DNA from 4 places in the Exiguobacterium sp. SH1S1 genome. Region 4 is predicted to be linked to each of the others. Evidence: riboswitches for the same ligand, from Rfam matches in the RefSeq annotation. Region 4 holds a riboswitch; each other region holds the start of a gene.
What was found. A riboswitch is a leader RNA that binds a small molecule or an ion and turns the genes downstream of it on or off. The one in region 4 is predicted to bind S-adenosylmethionine.
Positions count from the first base shown of each region.

Region 1: linked by a shared signal. The riboswitch ahead of EVJ23_RS02515 (methionine ABC transporter ATP-binding protein) and the one ahead of EVJ23_RS00050 (aminotransferase class I/II-fold pyridoxal phosphate-dependent enzyme) in region 4 are both predicted to bind S-adenosylmethionine.
Region 2: linked by a shared signal. The riboswitch ahead of EVJ23_RS10920 (Na+/H+ antiporter NhaC family protein) and the one ahead of EVJ23_RS00050 (aminotransferase class I/II-fold pyridoxal phosphate-dependent enzyme) in region 4 are both predicted to bind S-adenosylmethionine.
Region 3: linked by a shared signal. The riboswitch ahead of EVJ23_RS05545 (2,3-diketo-5-methylthiopentyl-1-phosphate enolase) and the one ahead of EVJ23_RS00050 (aminotransferase class I/II-fold pyridoxal phosphate-dependent enzyme) in region 4 are both predicted to bind S-adenosylmethionine.

Region 1 is NZ_SJUZ01000001.1:486,280-491,362, forward strand. It holds gene EVJ23_RS02500 (MDR family MFS transporter) at 1-910, opposite strand, end outside; gene EVJ23_RS02505 (MetQ/NlpA family ABC transporter substrate-binding protein) at 1,015-1,845, opposite strand; gene EVJ23_RS02510 (methionine ABC transporter permease) at 1,875-2,537, opposite strand; gene EVJ23_RS02515 (methionine ABC transporter ATP-binding protein) at 2,527-3,555, opposite strand; SAM riboswitch class I at 3,634-3,739, opposite strand; gene EVJ23_RS02520 (thioredoxin family protein) at 4,192-4,449, opposite strand; gene EVJ23_RS02525 (PTS sugar transporter subunit IIC) at 4,640-5,083, shown strand, end outside.
Region 2 is NZ_SJUZ01000005.1:168,035-173,117, forward strand. It holds gene trhO (oxygen-dependent tRNA uridine(34) hydroxylase TrhO) at 1-871, opposite strand, end outside; gene EVJ23_RS10915 (TVP38/TMEM64 family protein) at 1,095-1,727, shown strand; gene EVJ23_RS10920 (Na+/H+ antiporter NhaC family protein) at 1,764-3,047, opposite strand; SAM riboswitch class I at 3,119-3,214, opposite strand; gene EVJ23_RS10925 (GGDEF domain-containing protein) at 3,313-4,992, opposite strand.
Region 3 is NZ_SJUZ01000001.1:1,096,377-1,101,459, reverse strand. It holds gene EVJ23_RS05555 (methylthioribulose 1-phosphate dehydratase) at 1-90, opposite strand, end outside; gene EVJ23_RS05550 (2-hydroxy-3-keto-5-methylthiopentenyl-1-phosphate phosphatase) at 87-737, opposite strand; gene EVJ23_RS05545 (2,3-diketo-5-methylthiopentyl-1-phosphate enolase) at 734-1,888, opposite strand; SAM riboswitch class I at 1,959-2,061, opposite strand; SAM riboswitch class I at 2,267-2,369, shown strand; gene mtnK (S-methyl-5-thioribose kinase) at 2,451-3,605, shown strand; gene mtnA (S-methyl-5-thioribose-1-phosphate isomerase) at 3,602-4,636, shown strand; gene EVJ23_RS05530 (GNAT family N-acetyltransferase) at 4,745-5,083, opposite strand, start outside.
Region 4 is NZ_SJUZ01000001.1:6,633-11,715, forward strand. It holds gene EVJ23_RS00045 (iron-containing alcohol dehydrogenase) at 31-1,047, opposite strand; gene EVJ23_RS00050 (aminotransferase class I/II-fold pyridoxal phosphate-dependent enzyme) at 1,044-2,219, opposite strand; SAM riboswitch class I at 2,296-2,396, opposite strand; gene EVJ23_RS00055 (AI-2E family transporter) at 2,574-3,674, shown strand; gene EVJ23_RS00060 (MDR family MFS transporter) at 3,933-5,083, shown strand, end outside.

The DNA of each region.
Region 1 (5,083 bases), 480 kb from region 4:
GTACCCACACCTCGGCAGCGAAGCCGATTAACAACAGCCCAATCGAGAGCGTCGCGATCCCAAAGAACAGCGACTTGATTGGCGAGACGCGAATACCGAACCGCATGATCGGATACTGCACGATGAGCACGGTGATCGCGTTGACCGTCAACAGATAAGCGAATAGGCGCGACCCGTCACTAAATCCGTCGTGAAACGCGATGAACTGCGGCAACGTCGAATTGAATTGACTGTAGCCGATGATGGCGAAGATCATGCCGATGATGACGAAGCGGAACGTCTTGTCTTCTTTTAACACGCGGAACGTCTCCGTCAGGCGCGGCCGCACTTTGACGCCGTCCCCTTCTTCAAACGGATACTTCCGGAACAACGTCGAGATAACGAGGCCGTAAAGGACATAGACGGCGGTCACGACGAAGAATGCGCTCTTCGCTCCCGTAAGTGACAAGACGACCGCAAGCAGCGGTCCGATCGCCGCAGCGATGTTGATCATGAAGTAGCGCACGTTATAGACGATGACACGCTGGTCGGGTTGCGTCGTGTCGCTGATCAAGGCCCGAGACGCTGGTTCAAGGAATGAACGTGAAACGCCCATCAATACCGAAAATATGTAAAACCAAACGAGCTCCGTTGCGAGTGCGAAACCTGTGAACGTCAAGGCGTTCAAACCGATACCTATCAACATCAGCTGTTTGCGCCCGTAGCGGTCAGACAGCGTCCCCCCAAAAAAGCTCATAAATAGACCGGATAATGCCGACGTCGCGAACACCGTCCCGATCACGCTCGCCGAGAAACCGAGCGTCGCGAGATAAATCGCAAAAAACGGCATGACAAAAAACGTCGACAGCCGTGCAAAAAATGTACCGAACAAGACGCCAAGCGTCAGCGGATGAATGTGTCGTATGCTCACCCGGATCCCCCCTTTTTCTACATATAAATAGTTTACTTCTATTATTGAAGCAAAACCACTGCAAACAAAAAAGGCCCGGGATGTCCCGAGCCTAAAATCAATCATTATTTAACCGGTACGACCGCACCTTTGTACTCATCCAAGATCCACTGTTGTGTCTCTTCTGATGTCAATACTTCAAGGAGTGCCTTGACGCGCTCATCGTCTTCGTCGCCTTCACGCGTGACGATCAAGTTGACGTACGGTGAGTCTTCGCCTTCAAGAGCGATTGCGTCTTCGAGCGGGTTGAGGCCGGCATCAATCGCGTAGTTCGTGTTGATGAGGACGGCATCGCCTTCACCGTTGTTGAACGCTTGCGGGAGAAGTGCCGCTTCGACGTCCGTCTTGAACTCCAAGTTTTTCGGGTTGTCGACGATGTCAGCGACTGTCGCGTCTGTCGTCTTGCCGTCAGCGAGCGTGAGCAAGCCTTCTGTTTGAAGCATCGTCAAGATTCGTCCGTGGTCAGCGACCGACGAGCTCATGATGATTTCAGCGCCGTCCGGAAGCTCATCGAGTGATTTGTAGTCTTGTGAGTAGACACCGATCGGCTCGATGTGGACGCCGCCGGCTGAAGCGAATTTATAGTCTTTGTTCTCAGCCATTTGTGACTCGAGGTACGGCTCGTGTTGGAAGTAGTTCGCGTCGAGTTCGCCAGCTGCGAGCGTCTTGTTCGGGAGCACGTAGTCTTGGAACTTCTTGATTTCAAGCGTGTAGCCTTTTTCTTCATATTCGTCTTGGACGTGCTCTAAAATCTCGGCGTGTGGTACGTTCGACGCGCCGATGATGAGCGTCTTGTCGTCGCCCGAGCCTGATTCTGAGTCCCCGCCGCCACATGCCGCGAGAATTGTGAGTGCTGATGCTGCTGTCAATCCGAGTACTGTTTTCCATGATTTCATTATAAAACCCTCCATATGATTGTATTTGATTAAGCTGATCGCTTATCGATTTTTGAGACGAGTCGATCGCCGATAAACTGAACGACGAAGACGATGACTAAGATCAATACGGTCGCGACGAACGTGACGTCGCTTTGTGAACGTTGGAACCCTTCGAGGAACGCCAAGTTCCCGAGACCACCACCCCCGACGACTCCGGCCATGGCCGTGTAACCGACGATGGCGACGATCGTCACCGTGATGCCTGACACGATGGCCGGGAGTGCTTCCGGGAACAACACTTTATAGACGATCTGCCATTTCGTCGCGCCCATCGACTCGGCCGCCTCGATGACACCGCGATCGACTTCGCGGAGTGCGAGCTCGACCATCCGTGCATAAAACGGGGCCGCACCGATGATGAGCGCCGGGAGCGCCGCCGTCGAACCGAGCATCGTTCCGACGAGAAGGAGCGTGAACGGAATGAGCAAGATGATCAAAATAATGAACGGGATCGAGCGGAACACGTTGACGACCGCACTGATGATCGTGTAAATCGGACGATTCTTCATCATGAGCGGTTCGTTCGTGACATATAAGAGCATGCCGAGGGCGAGACCGATGACGAATGTCGCGGCTCCTGCGACGAGCGTCATATAGAGCGTCTCCCACGTCTGTTCGAGCATGACTTGCCAATCTACATTAGGAAACATCGCTTTCTACCTCCACTTCCACTGCCTGCGATCGGATTGAGGCGATGGCCCGCTCGACTTCAGCCGGCTCTCCGATCAATTGGATGAATAGCGTTCCGAGCGCGCCGACTTGCGACTGCGTCACGTTACCGCCGATGATGTTGAAGCCGATGTCGTGCTGTTTCAACACTTCCGATAAAATCGGCTGTTCGGCCGTCTCGTTCAAGAACTTGAGTTTGACGATTTGGCCACTCGGATAACGTGCTTTCAAATGCTCGAACGTGAGCGACATGTCGTCGACGGCACCGATCTGTTTGACGAACTCTTTCGTGATCGGCTGTTCCGGATGTTGGAACACGTCCGCGACTTGGCCGGTCTCGACGACTTTCCCTGCCTCCATGACGGCGACGCGATGACAGATTTTTTGGATGACGTGCATCTCATGGGTGATGAGGACGATCGTCAGTCCGAGTTTCTTATTGATGCTGACGAGCAGTTCGAGAATCGAATCGGTCGTCTTCGGGTCGAGTGCGCTCGTCGCTTCATCGCAGAGGAGCACGTCTGGATTTGTAGCGAGCGCGCGGGCAATCCCGACTCGCTGTTTTTGACCGCCCGATAGTTGCGACGGATAGCTGTCTTCACGTCCGGCGAGACCGACGAGATCGACGAGCTCTTGGACGCGGCGTTTACGTTCACTGGCCGGTACCCCGATCAGTTCGAGCGGGAAGCTGATGTTCTCAGCGACCGTGCGCGACCATAATAAGTTGAAGTGTTGGAATACCATCGAGACGTTTTTGCGCACCCCGCGCAGTTCTTTCGGAGTGAGCTTCGTCAGCTCGCTCCCTGCGACGACGATTTCACCGCTTGACGGTGACTCGAGTCGGTTGAGCAGACGGATGAGCGTCGACTTCCCCGCCCCTGAATATCCGATTATTCCAAAAATTTCGCCGCTCTCGATTGTGAGCGACACATCATCAACCGCCTGGACTCGACCGTTCTTCGTGTCGAACCATTTGGCCACATTACGTAATTGAATCAATACCTTTCCCTCCTGACAACAAAAAAAGTACACACGTTTGAGCAAACGTGCGTACTTTATCGGTACGGACAACGATTGCTCTCATCTTCCAAGGTTCTCACCTTGCTGGAATTAGCACCATTTCGGATTGCTCCGCGGTTGCTGGGCGTCATAGGGCCAGTCCCTCAGCCTCTCTTGATAAGAGTGTTGTTTATTCGATTAGCTTTATAATAGCGACACATTATTTTCATGTCAAACTATTTTGTGCGAAAAATCAAAAAAAGGTGCCATCCGAGGATGACACAGAACGTAGCACCTTGAGTCACGGAAGGACAACCCATAGATGAAACTCTTTTGCCCGATCAGAGTGTTCATCCTTATATGGGGGATTCAAGCCATCCATCACTCGGCCTTAGAACGTACCATGCGGTTACGCGGTAGGTGTCCCTGCGCTTGATTTTTTTGGGGGACAATCGAAGGGAAGGTCCACCTAAAAGTCGCGTAAAGTGATGCACCGGCTGTTCTAAAACGTCTTGATGGCTGGAGAATCTCGTCCTATATTGTGTTCAAGTAAGATGTTGTAATGAATATACCATTCGTGAACTTTCTGTGTCAACTGATTATTTAAAATTTTCTGATTATTCTAATCATCCTATCTCATTTAACGAAAGATAGGACGTGTTGCACGTTTTGGAACGCATATAATCGGTCTTCGACTTGGCCGTCTTTAAGCTTTAACAGCGCCGGGACGCTCATGACTTGATACGCTTCTAACTCTTGCGGGATAAAGTTGGCGTCCTGCTTGTCAATCGCGAGTGTCGGGTCGACCGCTTCGACGACGGCGAGCATCCGCTCGGCCACAGCGCATGTTCCACACATCGGGGCGTATATATATAACAATCCGTCTGTAATCATTGTTCTCACCTCTTTTATAAGTATATGAATGTGAGCCGATCTGTTCAAAAGTTGTGCTCACCCCACGAATTTTCTGAATCGTTCAACATTTCCTGTTGACGCTTCACGAAAAGAGGCATAGTATGGTCATTAACTTTAACGCTTTCGTACATAACAGCGTATACGTAGAAAAGGACAGGTGAATCGACTCATGACGGAACAAACGAAACTGACAGGCAAACAATTTTTGATGAACGTATTGAACGGACTCAGTCTCGCTATTTTAATCGCCCTCATCCCGAGCGCATTGCTCGGTGAATTAACGAAAGCCATCTTACCGTATTTTCCGTCTTTACAGTTCATCTTAGACGCGACGACGATCGCGATGCGCCTCTTACCCGTCATCATCGGTGTAGCCGTCGCCATGCAGTTCGGACGTTCTGCGCTCGAGGCCGGCACGATCGGCATTGCGACCCAGGTCGGGAGCGGCGCTATCCGTATCGAGGAAGGCGCGTTCCTCATGGCGGGAATCGGCGACGTCATCACGGCCGGTGTGACCGCCGCCCTCGCGACATATATGGTCATTCAGCTGTCGCCACGCTTAAAGACGTACACCGTCCTCGTTTTACCGATGACGGTCATCGTCATCGCCGGC
Region 2 (5,083 bases), on a different contig from region 4:
GCTCCTGACACTCTTTCGAGCATGAACGCATCTGTTTCGGCTCACACTCTTCACAACAGAAGTGTTGGGCGTTACATACCGGGTTGGCACAATTAACGTAACGGACCGTCTTCGTTCCGCAGTGCATACATGCTGAAACGACTGACGGATTGACCGTGTTGACCGGGACGTTGATGCGCTCGTCAAAGACGTAAAGCTCGCCGTCCCAGTTTTCACCTTGCGTCGCTTCGTCCTTGCCGTACATGGCGACGCCGCCTTTTAAATGGAAGATGTTGTCGTGACCTTGGTCACGCATATATGCGGTAAATTTCTCGCAACGGACGCCTCCGGTACAGTACGTGAGAAGTGTTTTCCCTTCGTAGAGGTCTTTGTTCTCCTCGAGCCAGTCTGGCATGTAACGAGAAGCCTCTACGTCGATTTTGATCGCATTTTTGAAGTGACCAAGATCGTACTCGTAGTTGTTACGAACGTCGAGGATGACGACATCATCGCGATTCATCATCTCTTTCCATTCTTCCGGTTCGAGATACGCACCGTGTTGTTTAGGCACGTCGAACTCGCCATCAAAGCGCCACGTCACGAGCTCTTGTTTGTGACGTACAAAGATTTTCTTGAAAGCATGCTCTTCGACTTCATCGATTTTGAACTCGATGTCGCTGAAGTATGGATCGGCTTTCAAGTCGTTCATGTACTGTTCGGTTTGTTCCCAAGTGCCCGAGCACGTCCCGTTGATTCCTTCGGAAGAAATCAAGATACGTCCTTTGATCCCGAGGTCCTTACAATACTTGAGGTGTTGTTGTGTCAGTGTTTCTGGGTCCTCGATGTTGACGTACTTATAGTACAGTAAGACCCGCATTGGTTTTGTTTCCATGTTATTGCTCCCCTGTGTTCAGTTTTTTGCAGGAAAACGAACGTTGGGTTGTGTCGTTCGACGAATGAACTTGCCTGCAACCACAAGTCCATTATTATATGATAGATATCACAGTGAAATTTCGCAAATACTTTTTATTTTTTTTTGAGGAGGGCAGGGGGATGCGTCCTCTTGAACGAATTCGGGTAAAAGGTAGTAACGAAAGCCGAAGGTGGAAACTGAGATGCTCACATCACTCCAACAATATATATTGAACATCATCGAATGGCTCCAAGGACTGCCGGGAGGTCCTTGGGCTGGACTCGGGGCCCCGTTCCTGGAAGCGATTTTCCCGTTCCTCCCGCTCGTCTTGATCATCTCGGCGAACGCGGCTACGTATGGCTTCTGGCTCGGTGTGCTCTTATCGTGGATCGGCAGTTTGGCAGGGACGCTCCTCGTGTTCGCCGCCGTCCGATACGTGTTCCGCAAACCGATGACGCGTTGGCTCGAAAAACATAAACAGGGTGTCTATTGGCTCGATCGCATCAACCATATGAGTCCAATCTCGCTCGGATTCTTATATTCGTTGCCGTTCATCCCGGTCAGTTTGATCACGTACTTACTCGCCTTGATTCAAATGCCGCTCCGGACGTTCGTATTGGCGGCCGGATTCGGGAAACTGCTCGTCGTCGTCATCTTCTCGGTCATCGGTGATCAGTGGCAAGAGTTCATCCAAAGCCCGTTCCGCTTGTCGATGCTCGGCTTGCTCTTGCTCGTATTGTGGGCGATCAGCCGGGGTCTCGAAGAACTTCTCAAACGGCGCGCTTTCAAAAAACGGAACGAAGAGCTCAAACGTAAACGTGAAGCGAGAACATAAAAATCCTCGAAGGCGACCGCCTTCGAGGATTTTTGCTTAGTTGGTTTTTTTGAAACGTGGGAAGTTGAAGACGATCGCCAAGCCTCCGCAAATGAACAGGAGGAACGGATAGAACATATACGGGACGAGGGCGGGGGACGCCGTGTTCGTCAACTCGGCGGCGATGAGGAGCTGCGCCCCGTAAGGCAGAAGTCCTTGTACCCCGCACGAGAAGATGTCGAGTACGCTCGCTGACTTTTTCCGTTCGATGTCATACGTATCGGCGATATTCGCGGCAAGCGGGCCTGCTACGAGAATCGAGATCGTATTGTTCGCCGTCGCGACGTTCGTCGCACTGACGAGCCCGGCGATGCTCCATTCCGCACCAGCCCGGCGTTGAATCCGTGACGTGAGTGCGTCTCGTAAATAGGTGAGTCCACCGTTATGCGAGATGAGTCCGACGAGTCCGCCCATGAATAACGTCAAGAGCGAGATCTCGGCCATGCCCATCATGCCGTCGGCCATCGCCGTGACGTAAGACGTGACGGCCAAGCTTCCGTCAATCAGCCCGATGATGCCAGCGAGCGCGATGCCGCCGAGCAAAACGAGGATGACGTTCAGTCCGGTCAAGGCGAGGACGATGACGGCGAGATACGGAATCAACTTGTACCATTCGAACGCGGCCACTTCAATCGTCGACTCTCCGCTTGAGAGAACGGCTAACAGGACGGTCGTGATGATTGCGGCCGGGAGCACGATCCAAAAGTTGGTCCGGAACTTGTCGCGCATGTTCGTCCGTTGTGTCCGGACGGCGGCGATTGTCGTATCCGAGATGAACGACAAATTGTCTCCGAACATGGCCCCGCCGACAACGGCCGCGGCCGCGATTGCGATATTGACCCCGCTCTCTTGATGGATGCCGAGCGCGATCGGGGCGAGCGCGGCAATCGTACCGGTCGATGTGCCCATTGCCATCGAGATGAAAGCGGCGATGACGAACAGTCCGCTCAGTAAGAGTGACGGTGGCAGGAACGTCAAGGCCGCATTGACCGTCGCGTCAATCGCACCGATTGCACCGGCGACGTTCGAGAACGCACCGGCGAGCAGGAAGATGAATATCATGATCAAGATGCCTGGATTACCGGCACCTTGGGCGATGCGCTCAACGGTCTGAGTGACGCTTCCTTTCGTCATCATCGCAGCGACAATTAAAGCGATCAACGCCGCGATCAGCACCGGGAACTTGTAAAAGTCGCCATAATAAATACCCGCCCCGATGAAGAAGACGAGGAAGACGAGCAAGGGCAAGAGCGCCCATTTGTTAGCTGTTGGTTGTTCCAATCGATTCACCTCATTTCAAAGAATAGAAAAAAAGAGCCTTCCGAAAAAGGCTCTCTCTGTAAGAGACACCCTTTTCATCTTTCGAGCAGAACGCTCGCTGGATTTGGCACAGGTTACCCGCTGCCGAGACATCTAAGGGCCAGTCCCTCCGTCTCTCTTGATAAAAAGTCGTCATGATGTAGTTGTTAGACACGTTTCCTAACGTACCTGTTTCAAAGCGGGTTGTCAACAGAAATCCCCCTGCGCCAGTGGACGCGGGGGGAAGTCATGTCGTCAAAAAGTTGTAATGGGCGACGCGGTTACGACCGGCGTACTTGCCGCCGACGTAAAGGGCCCGGTCAGCGTTACGGATCGTATCGTCAAGCCGTTTGTCGCCGAACGCTTGAATCGTATCGACACCGATCGAGGCGGTCACGGGAATATCGACCCCATCGACACGGAACGGCTTATCTTCAATTTTCTGCCGAATCCGTTCGGCGATATCGACGGCTTGGTCGACGTCGCAATGATTGAGCAGCAAGATGAACTCCTCGCCCCCGTAACGCGCCGCAAAGTCATCGGTCCGGAGCATTTGCCGGATTCGCCGCCCGAACTCTTGGAGCACGCTGTCTCCGACTTGGTGACCGTGCGTGTCATTGATTTTTTTAAAGAAGTCGATGTCGAGCATCGCGACCGAGATCGGGTACATCGAGCCGTCCGAGATTTGTTGAATCCCATACTCGTAGAATGCGCGCGCATTGGCGAGCAGCGTCAAGCTATCGGTGCGGCTTTCCGTGTATAGGCGGTCGCGCTCGTGGCATCGGCTGATCGTTCGGTTGAACGATTTCAACAGTTTTACCATCTCGTTTTGAATGATGGGGGGATAGCCATAGACGTGTTCACCAATCATGACGATACGTGTGCGAATCCCGTCAATCTCTTCTGACTGGACTGAGATGAAGCTGTGGTAATCGTCATGAAACGCATCTGACAACGCTGCGTCCCATTCGAAGCGCATCTCATAATCGACAGACTTGGCGTGTGGATGGCGCGCTTCCATCAAGTCGAAGACGAGTGGACGGTCGATCGGCTGTCGCGTCAACAAATCGAAATAGAGCGTTCGGTCGAACAGGACGAACTCGACAAACCCTTTATCATATTGGTTGAGGCGCTCACATTGACTCAAGAACACTTCAATCGCCTGGGCCTCGCTTTGAGATAGGGAGACGGCCTCTTTCGCTTCATCGTACTGTTCGATCAATGACTTGAACGCGTCTTGGCGCCCTTTTTGAATCATCAACCGCTTAATAAAGAACGTGAGGGCGGCCGCGATGCTGCTGACGACGAGCAAGTTCGTCTCACGGAAGAACGACGCGGCGAAGATGAAGACCAAACTGACGATGTACGTGTAAAACGCGATGCTCAAAAAATCACGGACCGGGATATCGACGCGGAACCACCAGCCGACTTGATACTTCTGGACGACCGTGTTCAAAATTATGGCAATGATCAGACCGACGAGCGGAACGAACGAATCCTGCGAATAGAAGCCAAGACCAGTTTCACCTCCGAGGGCCAAGTAAACACTTGCCGGGATGGCGATTTCTAAAAATGACGTGATCGCGTTCCAAGGATAAGTGAACCGAAAGCGGCGGAGCGCGACGCGCGGTTTTAGGTTGGCGAACTGAAAGACGAGAAGTCCGATTTGGTTGACGAGGAGCGCCGTCTCAAAATCAAAGAATAAAAAGATGATGAGGACGATACTTTCTGAAAACGTGAAATAAATGCCTTTTCGTTCAATCGAGTCCATTTGGAAAATGACGACGAGCAGCGCGATCAAGATGAACGGAAGCGGCTCGATCGCCGGAATATCAAGAACACCGGTTGTAAACAAGGTGATGGTCAGTAAAACGATCAAACTCCAAATGCTCCAACCGAGGACGGACATTTTGCGAAAATGATTCATAGTTCCCTCCTGTGTGGGAAAAGTCTTCTCATATGTATGGTAGGAGATTCGGCACGGTTGCGCCCAAGTCCTGCCTATTCATCATAATGGC
Region 3 (5,083 bases), 1.1 Mb from region 4:
CAAATTGCCACTCGTTCCGGGGAACCAGTCGCGCGCGGCGAGTTCGTCTTTAATGTCGGCGAGTTCAAGCCAACGTGCGGTCACGCTCATACGTGCACCTCCTTCATGTGATGGGTGATGTCGTCGAACGTCTCGAACGGGGCATAGGCGATGCCTTCTGCTTCACAGAGCGTGATGAGTTGCCCACGGGCGTAGACGAAATCGGCCCGTTTGGCGATCTCGAAGTCGGTCACCGAGTCACCGATGACGATCAAGCGATCAACGGGATCGACGATCGTCCGGGCGATTGTCGGTTTGCAGCAACCACAATCATTCGTGCAATGCGCGTCACAGGCGTAGGGCCAGTCGACGCGTACCGTCTCGCCTGAGAAGTCGGCGACGTTACAGTAGATGTGGTCCGGTGCGACGTGGTCTTGCAAGATCGGGTGCACGAAAAAGTCCATGCCGCCGCTGACGACGTCGAACTTCCAGCCATGTTCTCGGATCTCTTCCAAAAATGCTGGGAAACCTGGGCGCAAGGTGATGCGGTCCAGCAAGTAGTCACGGTACGCCGAAGCGTCAGCGCTCGGCAACAGCTGGAACATCTGCCCGACCCCGGAGCGGATCGAGATGTCTTGAGCGAGCACATCGTCTTTGAGCGCGTGCCATTCGGGCGGTGCGAACGCCCGCATCAAAGCGATGATGTTGTCCTCGGCCGTGATCGTCCCATCGAAGTCACACAAGATGTGAATCGTCATTGTTTTGACCACGCCTTTAACGCGGCTTCGAGCTCGTTCGTCTGGCTCGCCACGCCCAATACTTGCTCAATCGCTTGTCGGAACGCCCGGGCCCCGGCGGCCGCGCCGTCTGGGTGACCGTGGATGCCGCCGCCGGCGTTGATGACGACGTCTGTGCCGAAATCACGGATGATGTCCGGGACGAGCCCCGGATGGATACCGGCCGATGGGACCGGTAGAATCGGTTTCGTCCAGTGCGGCCGAGCACTGCCATCCCGAATCGTGAACGCCTCATCAGGCGGTGTCGCAAGTGAACCGTATGGGGACGGGAACAGCGTCAAGTCGGCCCCCGCGAGGCGGATCAATTTTCCGAGCAAGAGCGAGTGGCTGATCGAGCCGGTCAAGGCTCCGGCGAACGCGGGGTGCGCCAAAATCGGGACGTTAATTGTTGGATCGCTTGCGAGTTCGCGGAGTGTGTCGAGCCCGTATGTATAGACGTTGAACAACAGTGCCGTCGCGCCCGCCTCGATCAAGCGGAGCGCTTGGTCACGCAGCCCGAACACCGGACCGCTGAGCGTGATGGCATAGAGCGAACGTTTCCCGGTCGTTTCGAACTGTTCTTGGATGACGGCCGCCCCGATTTTAGCTCGTTCAAGCGACGGAGTGAGCGGGTTGTCGTATAGGATTTCATCATCTTTGACGATGTCGATGCCGCCGGCGAGCTGGTCTCGAAGTTGCTGTTCTAAGAAGCGTAAATCACGGCCGATGATCCCTTTAAAGATGCTCATGACGAGCGGGCGATCATGTACGTCGAGCAACTCACGAACGCCTTGAACACCGAACTTTGCTCCGGGGAATTCAGATGCAAGCGTTTCGGGTAACGTTAAGTCGATCAAGCGTACCGAGTCATCGAGCGATAATTTCCCGAACGTCGTCGTCAAGATGGATGAGAAGTCGGGCGTGACGTTATGGAGCGGGTAACGGATTGTGAAGCGGCTCGTTGTTTCCGTATGCGTCGTTGAGACGACCTCGCCCCGATACGCCTTTAATTGTTCTTGCTCTAGGTGAGGCAGTTCCGTCCACGTGCCGACGGTCAGTTCGAGGGCGATTTTCTCGGCGACAGTCGCGACGCGGTCCGTCCGGCTGATTTCATATGTGGCAGTAATACTCATGTTCGTTCCTCCTTCCGGTCAAACAAAAATGACCCCATGCCGAGGCAAGAGGTCATCATAAAAAAATGAACTCTTATCTCTCAGCTTACGCTGCAAGAATTAGCACCGTGCCCAATCGGGTCGGTTGCTGCGACATCATCGGGCTTGTCCCCTCCGTCTGCTCTTGATAAGAATGTATTTTGAAGTTGTGAAATTTAATTGAATTTTGTCACACAATATCCGGTTCGTCAATTCCTTTTTTTGAGAAAAAAAGTTTGAGTTCGTTGTTACCATATATGCATAAAAAAAGTGACCGTTGCTCCAGCAAATTGCCGTTGACAAAGGTGGGGTCGAGTCCGTAATATTCATCACAACAAGTTCACACAATCGAATACGACACTCTTATCGCGAGTTGGCAGAGGGAATTGGCCCGATGACGCCGCAGCAACCGACCAGTAGGCACGGTGCTACATCCACCAGACATACGTCTGACAGATGAGAGGAACAACCGTTACGGCTGTGCCTCTTTCTCGCGGAGAAAGGGGCTTTTTTTGTGGGGAATATACCGAAAGGGGAAACAGACATGGCTTATCAACCATTTACAGAACAGACAGTCGTCGAGCACGTCAGAACGTTAGGGTTACTCGAAGATGGGGGCATCGCGCATTGCGAGGAGATCGGGGACGGCAACTTGAACCTCGTCTTCCGCATCCGTCAAGGCGAAACGAGCCTCATCGTCAAGCAGGCGCTACCGTATGCGAAAGTCGTCGGCGAGAGTTGGCCGCTCACACTTGAACGGGCGTGGATCGAGCAGCTCGCGTTGCGCGAATTCGCCAGCGTCGTCCCGCGTTTCGTCCCGGTCGTTCTCGGCAGTGACCGGACGCTCGCCTACACGATTTTAGAAGACTTGTCCGACTTTGATATCGTCCGGACGGGCTATTTGGAAGGGAAAACGTATCCTGAACTTGCCCGTCACATCGGTGAGTTTTTAGGACAGACGTTGTTTGAGACGTCCGACTATGCGGCCGGCCCGATTGAGAAGAAGCGGAAAGAACGGGATTATTACAACCCGGAACTGTGCGATATCACTGAAAAACTGATCTTCACCGATCCGTACAAAGATGCCGAATCGAACAACATCGAAACCGCGCTCCGTCAGGACGTCGAAGCGCTTTGGCGTGACCAGAAATTGAAAGTGGAGGTCACGAAACTGAAAGTCGGTTTCGTCACGAAACACGACGCGCTCTTGCACGGGGACTTACATACAGGCAGCATCTTCGCGACGCAACAAGAGACGAAAGTCATCGATCCGGAGTTCGCTTTTTATGGACCGTTCGGCTTTGACATCGGGCAAATTGTCGCCCATTTGACGCTATCGACGTTCCATGACCCACTCAAACGGTTCGAGCGGTTCACCGACGTATTGACGGTATGGGAGACGTTTGAGAAGACGTTCCGGACGAAGTTTGAGACGGCGGTCGAACCGTTCAACACGGACGGATTCGTCGATGAACTACTTCAAACCATCTTTAGCGACACGATTGGCTATGCCGGATGCGAACTGATTCGCCGCGCCATCGGCCTCGCCGGAGTCAATGACCTCGAGACGTTACCGGAAACGGTCCGGTTCGAGCGGAAACGGGAAGCGCTCACGCTCGGCACGACGCTCATTAAACAGCGCCACGATGTCCGGACAATCGATGAATTAGTGACGCTGTTAGCGGGGGTACGCGTATGACAGTCCAAAACATTCGCTTCGAACCGTCCCGGGACGAGCTCGTCATTTTAGACCAAACGTTACTGCCCCATGAGGAGCGGTACGTGACGATCGCGACGCTCGAACAGGCGGAGCACGCCATCGAGACGTTACAAGTCCGAGGCGCGCCGGCCATCGCCTATTTCGGCGCATTCGTGCTCGCGAAAGAAGCGGTCCGGCTTCAAGATGACCCGGACTTCACACGCCGGCTCGACCTCGTCGGCCGTCGGTTGATCGCGACGCGACCGACGGCGGTCAATCTTCAAAACGTGATCGAGTCACTTCTCGGGCTTAACGTCGGCGATGACTTTGAAAGGATCGCGACCGACATCAAACATCGGGCCATCGCGCTGTTCGAGCGAGACGTCGACACGTATCGGGCCATCGGGGAGCATGCGCTCACGGTGCTGCCAGCAGGGGGGAACGTCTTGACGATCTGTAACGCCGGGGCGATCGCGACGTCGCGTTACGGGACTGCGCTCGCTCCATTTTACGTCGGGAAAGAGCGAGGTATAGCGTTTAACGTCTTCGCTTGTGAGACGCGGCCGCTCCTCCAAGGGGCACGCCTGACCGTCTGGGAGCTCGACCAGGCCGACATCGACGTCACGCTCATCACCGACAATATGGCCGCTTGGACGATTCAGGCGAAAGGAGTCGACGCCATCATCGTCGGCGCTGACCGCATCACACGGACGGGTCACGTCGCCAATAAGATCGGCACGCTTCAGCTCGCCATCCTGGCTAAACATTACGGGATCCCGTTTTACGTCGCGGCCCCGCACACGACGTTTGATTTAACGGCGGACGATGTGATTCAAATCGAGGAGCGGAGCGCGCTAGAAGTGACCCATATCGGCGGACAACCGACGGCGCCGGTCGGGATCACCGTCTTTAACCCGGCGTTTGACGTCACACCGCCTGAACTGATCACCGGACTCATCACCGAAGCGGGCGTGTTCGAGCCGAATGAAGCAGCGATCACACACCATGTAGGGGGAACGGTTCACGTGTGAAACAGCAGCTCCGTGCTTGCCCGAACGATGAAGTGTGACCGTCTTGGTATGAGACGGGAATGGCCAGATTTACTTGGTCGACAAAGGCACCGGGCAGCAGAAAAGCCCTCAGCATCTATCCTGAGGGCGCTTTTTGCGTTCTAATGCGATGAAGTCGAACGTACTCCCGTTCGTGTCTTGTTGAAACGAAGCCACTTGTCGAAACCCGCAAGCTTCATACACGCGAATCGCCCGCGCGTTGAACGTGGCAACCGACAAGGTGATACGATTTGGGTCGAACGTAGATTCGATGAAATCAAGAATCGAGGTAACGAACGCTCGTCCGGTCCCGTTTCCGGTCAGACCTGGCTTCATGCCTAAACCGAGGTCAATCGTATCGGCGTCTGTTTGATGCACGCTAACAAAACCGACCAGTACGCCATCGTTCGTGATGGCGAATACCGATTG
Region 4 (5,083 bases):
TTAATTGTTATCATCTTACTTTTAATTCTTTTATTTGTAAACAGAAAATACTAAATTTTCAAAAATTATTTTCAAATAGTCAATATTGAGCGGGACGGGTGAACGTTGCAACTCGGTCTCGACCCGGACCGCCTCGACCAGTTGCGGGATGTCGGCCGGCACGAGTCCGAGCGTCTCAAGTGACGTCGGCGCGCCGATCCTGGCGAGCCACGCCTCTAAATATGGGGCGTCAGACGAGCCACGCAACCGTTCTTGGACAAGGAGGCCGAAGCCGACCTTGTCGCCATGTAAGAACGGATGGGTCGACTCAAAGCGGCTGAGCGCGTTGTGGACGGCGTGGGCGACGGCAACGCGTGTCCCGGCGTCCCCGAAACCACCGACGGCACCGCCGACGGCAAGGATGTGATCGACCGCGAACCGGGTCTCTGGCCCATACGCGGTGAAACTGGACTCACTCAAGTCGAGTTCGACGAGCCGGCCGCATTGCTCGGCCAAGGCGAGACCGGTATTGACGCCGGCGTCAGGTGAACTGTCGCCGCTCAAATAGCGGGCCTCGTAAAACTTGGCGACCGTGTCGATGACGCCGGCCCGGAAGTAGTCGTACGGCGAGTCGGTCACGACCCTTGCGTCGACGATGACCCGCTCGATGACGACGCGAAACACGTCGTAGCGGTCATAGGTGCCGTGCTCGTCATAGATGACGCTGAGCGGTGTGAAGGCGGCACAGTTCGAGGCGAGCGTCGGGATGACGATCAGCGGGACACCTTGCCGGTAAGCGACGAGTTTCGCCGTGTCGACGAGCTTGCCCCCACCGACGGCAAGGAGGACGTCCGCATCCTTCAAACGGAGCCGTTCGACCTCGGCGTCCGTGCATTCGCCACGGAACAGCGATGTCGGATAGGCAGTGATCGCTGGCAGGACACGCTTGACGACGTCAAAACCGTTCTGCCCGCGCAGCACGTGAGCACGACGGCCAGCGATTAATTCATCGAGCCGCTCGAGCCCGTCATCCGCATGGTCGTACTCGAGCACGGCTTGGCGGATCATGCCCGGACCTCTTCATACGTCGCGAACAGTTTCTCGATCCGCTCGACGGCCTCGTCGATCTTCGGCTCGGCGGAGACGAGCCCGAACCGGACGTACCGCTCGCCTTCTGAGCCGAAGAAATAGCCCGGCGTCACGGCGACCCCTGCCTCGTGGAGCAGCTTATGCGAGAACGATTTTGCGTCCCCGTCCGGCACTTTCGCCCAGACGAAGAACGAGCCACTCGGGGCCGTGATGTCCCATCCGGCCTGACGTAACCCGTCGACGAGCCGGTCGCGGCGGGCCTCATACAACCGTGACAAGTCGTCCCGGAGCGAACGTGGCGACTCGAGCGCGGCGATGGCCGCCTCTTGGATGGCCGAGAACACACTCACATGGACGTGGTCTTGATACGTGTTGATCGCCTCGATGATGTCGCGGTTGCCGACGGCGAAAGCGACCCGCCAGCCGGACATGTTGAACGCCTTCGACATCGTATACACCTCGATGCCGATGTCTTTCGCACCCGGCGTCTGCAGGAAGCTCGGCGGGACGTGCCCGTCGAAACCGATGCTGCCGTACGCGAAGTCGTGGACGACCATGAGGTCATGCTTATTCGCGAACCGGACCGTGTCGTCAAAGAACGCGGGCGACGCGACGGCGCCGGTCGGATTGCTCGGGTAGTTCAAATACATGAGTCGCGCTCCCTGCGGATCGAGCGTCTCGTAATCAGGAAGATAGCCGTTCTCTTCCCGGAGGACGAGGTCGTGGACGACCGCACCGGCGAGACGCGCCCCCGAGATGTAGTCCGGGTAGCCCGGGTTCGGGAGCAACATGCCGTCACCTGGCTCGAGCACACATTGCGGGAGCGTGATGAGTCCCGACTTGCTGCCGATCAAGATGGCCACTTCGGTCTCGGCATCGAGCGCGACGCCGTATTCGGTCTGGTAGAACGTCGCGACCGCTTGCTTCAGGCGCGTCTGTCCCCGGAACGGTCCGTATTGGTGTGTCGCCGGGTCGAGCAGGGCCGTCTGCAACGCCTCGCAGATCGGGGCCGGTGTCGGCAAGTCGGGCGTTCCTTGGCCGAGCCGGATGACGTCGCGGCCTGAACGCTCGAGTGCGGCGACTTCAGCGGCGAGTCCGACGAAATGCTGGGGTGGTAACGTTTTAAGTAACTTCGAGCGTCTGTCTGTCATGAATAGTCCTCCTATGCAAAAACACCCCTTTCCGCGGAAAGGGGTGTCGAGATACGGACGTATTCAAACAACCACCTTTCCATCTCTCAAGGTCACCTTGCTGGAATTAGCACAGTATTGAAACAATCTGTTGCTGAAGCTTCATCGGGCCAGTCCCTCCGCTTCTCTTGATAGAAAGTGTTTTTATATGCAATTGATAATTTCTGTAATATGTCATTTAGTAAACCAAACGTTACCAACCTTGTCAATCCTTATTTCAAAAATTCCTTACCGCTATTGAATCCCGGTAAAAAAACGTTCATAGTAAAAGGTGAACGTTATTCTGCAAAATTTACAGCATGAGGGGATAGACCATTGGAACTAAACCGTCAATTGATATGGAAGTTAAGCGTGATCGGACTGATTCTGCTCGTCCTATGGAAAGTCATCAGCGAGCCGGACACGATCTCTCGGGTCATGCAGTATGCGTTTCAGCTGTTGACGCCGATCATCATGGGGATCGCCATCGCGCTGCTCCTCAACACCGTCCTGTCCTATATAGAAGAGCGGTTCCACTTGAAGCGCTACCAAGGCTTGTTGATCGTCTACGTCACGTTCATCGGGATCCTTGTCGTGTCAGCGGTGACGCTGTTCCCTCGCATCTATTCGAGCGTCGCGTCTCTCATCGAGGAGCTCCCGTTTTATATTCGCCAAATCGATGGCTTTCTCGGGCAGCTGAAAACGTATGTCGAGGAGTATAATGCGACGATCGCCCAAGCGATCGATTTTAACCGGTTCGAGGAACGGTATTCCGGATGGGTCGAGACGGCCGTCGTGTCTTCGGTCGGTTACGTGTCGAGCTTCACGATGACGTTGATCAACTTGTTGATCGGGATCGTCATCTCGATCTACTTGTTGAAAGACAAGGAAGTGTTCGCCCGGATGTTCAAGCGTCTACTGTACGCGATGTTCCCGGTCGCCTCGGCGAAGACGACGATCGACATCTTCCAAGAGATGGACTATATCTTTAAACGCTACATCATCGGAAAGTCGCTCGACTGTCTCATCATCGGCGTGATGGCCGTCATCGGGCTCTTGATCATCGGCGCGCCGTACGCGCTCTTGCTCGGTGTCATCATCGGGGTGCTGAACTTCATCCCATACGTCGGGCCGCTCTTAGGGATGATCCCGGCGTTCATCATCACCTACTTCTACGACCCGTTCACGGCCCTGCTCGTCTTGTTGTTCATCTTCTTGCTGCAACAGTTCGACGGACTTTGGCTCGGCCCGAAAATTCTCGGCGACAGCGTCGGGATCACCCCGTTCTGGGTCATCACATCGATCATCATCGGGGGGAGCCTGTTCGGCCTCGTCGGGATGTTCATCAGCGTACCCGTGACCGCGATGATTCAAGTCGTCTTGTCCCGGTTGATCGATTATCGGCTCACCCGCAAGAATTTAAATGAACTGTTATGACGCAAGTCAAAATATGTTGACACATTTCAAGAATCTGTCATACAGTTGAAACGAAGAGTAAACTTTCAGAAAGGAGGACCCGCCATGTCAGTCATGACGCAGCCACATCGTATCCAATTTCATACTGACAGGTCGGGGTCTTCCGTTTCATGAACTGAAGTCACCCGCCTGTCTTCCGAGGCGTGCATAAGCAAGTAGGGACGAGTATGCCTCCGTGCATCCTTCGTCCCTTTTATTTTGTAGAAGCAGGTGAAACGCATGATTCAATCACTCAAACGGCTCGACCGTAACATTTGGATTCGCTTCCTCGGCGAGACGATCACCGGTGTCATGATGTTCATGATCGCCCCGTTCCTCGTCCTCTATTACAGCGACAAGCTCGACAGCTACGTCCAAGTCGGCGTCATCTTAGCGACCGGACCGATCATGGCGCTCATCGGCTCGGTCGTCGGCGGACGTCTCGCCGACTTATATGGTCGAAAACCGGTCATGATGACCGCCATCCTCGGTGATGCGGTCGCGCTCATCGGTTTCGCTTTCGCGGAAACGTTTTGGCCGCTGCTCCTTTTGAACGCCATGCTCGGTTTGACGAACTCGCTGTTCCACCCGGCAGCGAGCGCGATGGTCGCCGACGTGACCGAGCCGGAACAGATGAACGAGGCGTTCGGTCTCTTACGGATGGGGCATAATATCGGGGCGGCGTTCGGTCCCCTGCTCGGCAGTGCCGTCTTGTTCATCGACCGACAGTACATCTTCTTCACGGCAGCGTTCGTCTTCGCCTTGTACGCGCTCGTTCTCGGACGTTTCATCCGCGAGTCGCTCCCAGAGACGACCGAAGCGGAGACACCGTCGAACCGTGACGTCTTACGCGTCTTTTACAACGACAAAGTCTTTCTCGTCTTCATCTTCGCCGGCGTCTTCATCTCGATGGGCTTCTCGCTGATCGAGAGCATGTTGCCGCTGTTCTTGAAAGAGTCGATGCCGTCGTTCACCGACCGCGAGAACCCGTTCGCCTATCTGCTCGCCTTGAACGGCATCATGGTCGTCTTGTTCCAATTCCCGATCGCCTCAAAACTCGGGCGCAAACCGTTCGGCAACGTCATGCTGGTCGGGGCGACGATTTTCGGGATCGGGATGATGTTGATTGCGGTCGTGCCGCGGCTCCTCTATACGCTCGGTACCCCGTACCTCGTCCTCGTCGGTATCCTGCTCGCCGTATACGCGTTCTATACGCTCGGCGAGATGATCATGTCGCCCGTCCAACAGACGTTCATCGCCATGATCGCCCCCGAGAACATGCGCGGTGCCTATAACGGGGCCGCCAGCATCCAATGGTTGATCGGCGGCGTGACCGCACCGCTCATGGCCAGCCTGTTCCTCGACCAACGCGCCGGGCACATCGCCCTCAT